Regions from separate parts of the Vibrio eleionomae genome, predicted to be linked through region 1. Evidence: predicted binding sites of a transcription regulator. Region 1 holds the regulator's gene; the other holds the start of a gene.
What was found. The regulator MetJ, encoded in region 1, represses methionine synthesis genes. The targets are predictions, from matches to a motif close to TTAGACNTNTANANGTCTAA.

Region 1 (2,470 bases):
CGCTATGCAGCGTCAAATTACTGCTTTAGAATGGTCGGCTTTTCTACAAACAATAACAGAGAACAGCTATGTCCAATGACAATCAACAGGAACTGACTGCAGAAGAACAGTTTCGCCAAAAAGCCCTTGATTACCACGCAATACCAACTCCAGGTAAAATTGCGATCTCTTTGACTAAACCTGCGGACTCTGCTGAAGACTTATCTCTAGCTTATAGCCCAGGTGTTGCAGAGCCAGTGCGTGAAATCGCGCAAAACGTAGAAAACGTTTACAAATACACAGGTAAAGGTAACACCGTTGCCGTTATCTCAAACGGTACCGCAATCCTAGGCCTAGGTAACTTAGGTCCGCTTGCCTCTAAACCAGTAATGGAAGGTAAGGCGCTACTATTCAAACGCTTTGCTGGTATCGACTCTATCGACATCGAAGTAAAACACCGCACTATCGACGAGTTCGTTGATACGGTTGCTAACATTGCGGATACATTCGGCGGCATCAACCTAGAAGACATTAAAGCACCTGATTGTTTCGAAATCGAACGTCGCTTGATTGAACGTTGTGATGTGCCAGTATTCCACGATGACCAACACGGTACAGCAATCGTAACCGCAGCAGGTATGCTGAACGCTATCGAACTTCAAGGTAAAAAACTTGAAGAATGTACCATCGTTTGTCTTGGCGCTGGTGCTGCAGCGGTTGCATGTATGGAATTGCTTATCCAATGCGGTGCAATGCGTGAAAAAATCTACATGTTAGACCGTAAAGGTGTAATTCATACTCGTCGTAGCGACATCAATGAACACAAACAGCGCTTTGCGAGCAACACAGACAAACGCACTCTGACTGATGTTATTGAAGGTGCGGATCTATTCCTTGGTGTATCAGGTCCTAACCTGCTTACAGAAGAACAGATCAAGCTGATGGCTGATAAACCAGTTATCTTTGCATGTTCTAACCCAGATCCAGAAATCAAACCTGAATTAGCTCAAACAGCTCGTCCAGACATGATTATGGGCACAGGTCGTAGTGACTACCCTAACCAGGTTAACAACGTATTATGTTTCCCATTTATTTTCCGCGGCGCTCTAGATGTTCGCGCGAGAGAAATCAACATTGAAATGAAATTGGCTGCGGTTGAAGCAATTCGCTCATTAGCAAAAGAAGACGTTCCTGCAAACGTACTAAAAGCAGCGGGTGTTGAATCACTGAGCTTTGGTCCTGATTACATCATTCCAAAACCAATGGATGCACGCCTACTTCCTCGTGTTGCTCGCGCAGTGGCTCAAGCTGCAGTAGACTCAGGTGTTGCTCGTATCGAGCTACCAGCAGGTTACATGGAAGACTAAGGTCTGACTAATAAGCAATATTGAGTAATGCTTATCCCTAAATGCAAAAGCCCCCAACCTTGGTTGGGGGCTTTTTACTTTTAATGACGCGAATGTGCAAACGTCATTAACAATAGTAATACGACTTAGTCATCAAATGATTCAAATTCGATGCCCATTGCAGTCATTAGCTCTTTGGCTTCAACAGGAATGTCATCTGGGCGATCTTTTCGCAAATCTTCATCGGTCGGCAAAGGCTGACCAGTGTACGCATGCAAAAACGCTTCACACAGAAGTTCACTGTTAGTAGCATGACGTAAATTATTGATTTGGCGGCGAGTACGCTCATCAGTCAACACTTTAAGTACTTTAAGAGGAATAGATACGGTAATTTTTTTTACTTGTTCACTCTTCTTACCATGTTCTGCATAAGGGCTAATATAATCGCCGTTCCAGTCTGCCATTGCGCACCTTCGTTAAACTAATTTCACTAATGAATATTAAAGACCCCAATTTTAGCGGGATTTACTGCCATAAGCAAAGACATATAGACGTCTAGAAGTGTTGACGTCTTCTTTTTTCAACAGTAAAGTGTGAGGCTATGCATCATATATCGTTATCTGTGGTTTAGATCGTCAGATATGATAAACGCAACAAACATAGAGTCACACAGGAAAGGAAACACTTATGACCACTCGCAAACCCGCTACCGTGGCGGTTCGTACTGGTATTGAATCCGATACCCAGTATCACGCTGTTGTTCCACCCATTTATCTATCCACTAACTACGGCTTTCCTGCGTTTGGCGAAGTGCCAAACTATGACTATACCCGCTCAGGTAACCCAAACCGTAACTTATTGGAAGAAGCACTCTCAAAACTCGAATGTGGTGTAGGCGCGACGATTACCAACTGCGGTACTTCAGCTCTAAACCTTTGGGTTTCTGCGTTTATCGGTCCTGATGATATCATCATCGCTCCACACGACTGTTATGGTGGTACTTACCGCTTATTCAATACTCGTGCGCAAAAAGGCGATTTTAAAGTACTGTTTGTTGATCAATCAGATGAAAAAGCGTTTGCCGACGCATTAGCGCAAAAGCCAAAATTGATTCTACTAGAAACCCCATCTAACCCACTGGTTCG
Region 2 (2,470 bases), on a different contig from region 1:
GCGCTTTATTGTAGTGATGCCTTTGGCATAAAAACGTGGCGTAATTATGCAGCAATCCGCCATGGTGAGGGTGACGTTTGATGGCTTGTTGATATCTTTGATCAGCCTTAGCAAATTCTTTCACTTGGGTGAAGTAGTATGAAAGAGCAATATCGGTTTCAATATAAGTGGGCGCTGCTCGTTGTGCTTTGTCGAGATTGAACTTGGCTTTAACGGTGTCACCTTGCTTTAAGTAAGCTAAGCCCAAGGCTATACGCGCATCAGCAATAGAGTTCGGCGTCGAAGATGTGTGTTGTGGCGATTGACTGACGCACCCCAAAAGTATGAGGCATGTTATTGCTATCAAGATTTGCTTCATTGCTGCTCTCGGCGGTGGTGACTCGAATTGAGAGTAAAAAGTACCGCTAAAAAGAGGAATGCTTTAAAAGTGATGATGCGACTCAGTTGGCAAATACTAGGGAACTGATGAAAAAAGAGCCACGTAAACGTGACTCTAGAAAGTGATTATCCTGCGATGAGACTGACTATTAGTCTTCGTCTTTATTAAATTTATCTTCGCTGAAGTTTTCCAAATCGTACGGTGTTTGTTGGTAAACACAGTAGTTTAGCCAGTTTGCAAAGAGCAGGTGACCATGACTGCGCCAGCTTGCACGTGGTGGATTTTCAGGGTTGTTATCTGGGTAGTAGTTTACCGGCATTACCGGTTCTAGCCCTTCTTTAACATCGCGCATGTATTCATTGTGCAAGGTGTCAGCATCATACTCTGGGTGGCCAGTAACAAAGACATTACGTTTGTCTTTTGTGGCTGCGAGATACACACCTGCTTGCTCTGAAGTCGCAAGGATATCCAGATCAGTATTTTGCGCTAAGTATTCGGTATCAAAATCTGCGTAGCGGGAATGAGGTGCTAAGAATGTGTCATCAAAACCACGTAATAATGGGTGAAATTGACGACGAATTTCATGCTGGTAAACACCAGACAATTTATCTTCACGAGTACGCTTTGGCAGGTTGTAGATGAGTTTTAGTGCGGCTTGAGCAGCCCAACATACAAACAGTGTTGAGGTTACATGGCTCTTAGCCCATTCCATGATCTTTTTCAGATGGTCCCAATACACAACATCTTCAAATTGAACCAAACCTAAAGGTGCACCAGTAATGATCAAACCATCGAAATTACGTTTTTCGATCATTTCAAACTGGCGATAGAAGGCATTTAGGTGTTCTTCTGGCGTGTTTTTACTACGGCGATTATCAATTCTTAACAGCTCAATATCCACTTGCAAGGGTGAGTTGGACAGCAGGCGCAAGAACTGGGTCTCCGTCTCTATCTTCTTCGGCATAAGATTTAAGATCAAAACCTTAAGCGGACGGATTTCCTGAGTCGATGCACGCGACTCTGGCATCACAAAGATGTTTTCATGGCGTAGAACATCTCTTGCTGGCAGTTGATCAGGTATCTTAATAGGCACGGCTTTCTCCCTAAGCGATAATTATGGACGTCTATACTTCTAGACTTATAACCTAACTCAGTAGATATGTCGAGTCCCAAATGCGATATTACAGAAATTAGCGAGGGATCCAAGCTGGATGATTAAGGCGTAATCAACGGGTCTAGATAAAGTCCAATCACAAAAGGAATGGTTCATTCTCTAGCGATGTGATTGTACTATACCCAAATAACCTCAAGATGCAGATATACATAACTGCAATTTTTCAATAAGTGATTTATGTCTTTAACCGTGACTTTGATTCGTGGCTTACCGGGCTCTGGTAAGTCAACTTTGGCGCAAAAGATCGAGGGAATTCATCTCGAAGCCGATATGTATTTTGTCGATGATGATGGGCAATATCATTTTGACCCTAATAAGCTGAGCGATGCTCATCGTTGGTGTCAAAATCAGAGTGAATATTGGCTCAAGCAAGGAAAAAGTATCGTGGTGAGTAATACGTTTGTGCGGCGTTGGGAAATGGATGCTTACCGAAAATTAGCGAAACGTTACAAAGCTAAGTTAGTGGTCAAAGTGTGTCGTGGTCAATTTGGCAATGTACACAATGTGCCAGAAGAGACTCTAGCCCAAATGCAAAAACGTTGGCAAGAATAGTAATGTGTCTGCGCGTGCGCTCAACGTCCACGGCGTTTGAACTGCCAATACGCTAACCCTGCCCAAATCAGTGCCTGTCCCCAAAGCAGAGTCCATTGTGGTGCGATTTGCTGCCATGTCGCTCCCATTTGATTGAGGGCGAGGAACCCTTGAATGGCGGGGGTACTTGGAAAACAGTCTGCAAGCCAAACGAGCGCCTTAGGCATGCTTTCCAGTGGCCAAATGAATCCTGCAGAAAAGACTAATGGCATTGAACTGACCAGCACGACTAATGTGACGTATTCTCGATGTGGCGTCCAGGCACCTAAAAAGATTCCGATCAAACAGCTAGTGATTAAAAACGGCAGTAACAGAGTGACTAATGC

Region 2: the regulator MetJ is predicted to act here: its motif matches at 1,496-1,515, upstream of metA (homoserine O-acetyltransferase MetA).

The regions. Positions count from the first base shown of each region.
Region 1 is NZ_WEKT01000004.1:39,024-41,493, reverse strand. It holds gene F9817_RS03420 (malic enzyme-like NAD(P)-binding protein) at 69-1,346, shown strand; gene metJ (met regulon transcriptional regulator MetJ) at 1,472-1,789, opposite strand; gene F9817_RS03410 (O-succinylhomoserine (thiol)-lyase) at 2,013-2,470, shown strand, end outside.
Region 2 is NZ_WEKT01000022.1:29,073-31,542, reverse strand. It holds gene F9817_RS12750 (tetratricopeptide repeat protein) at 1-358, opposite strand, end outside; gene metA (homoserine O-acetyltransferase MetA) at 528-1,472, opposite strand; gene F9817_RS12740 (ATP-binding protein) at 1,731-2,105, shown strand; gene F9817_RS12735 (ABC transporter permease) at 2,126-2,470, opposite strand, start outside.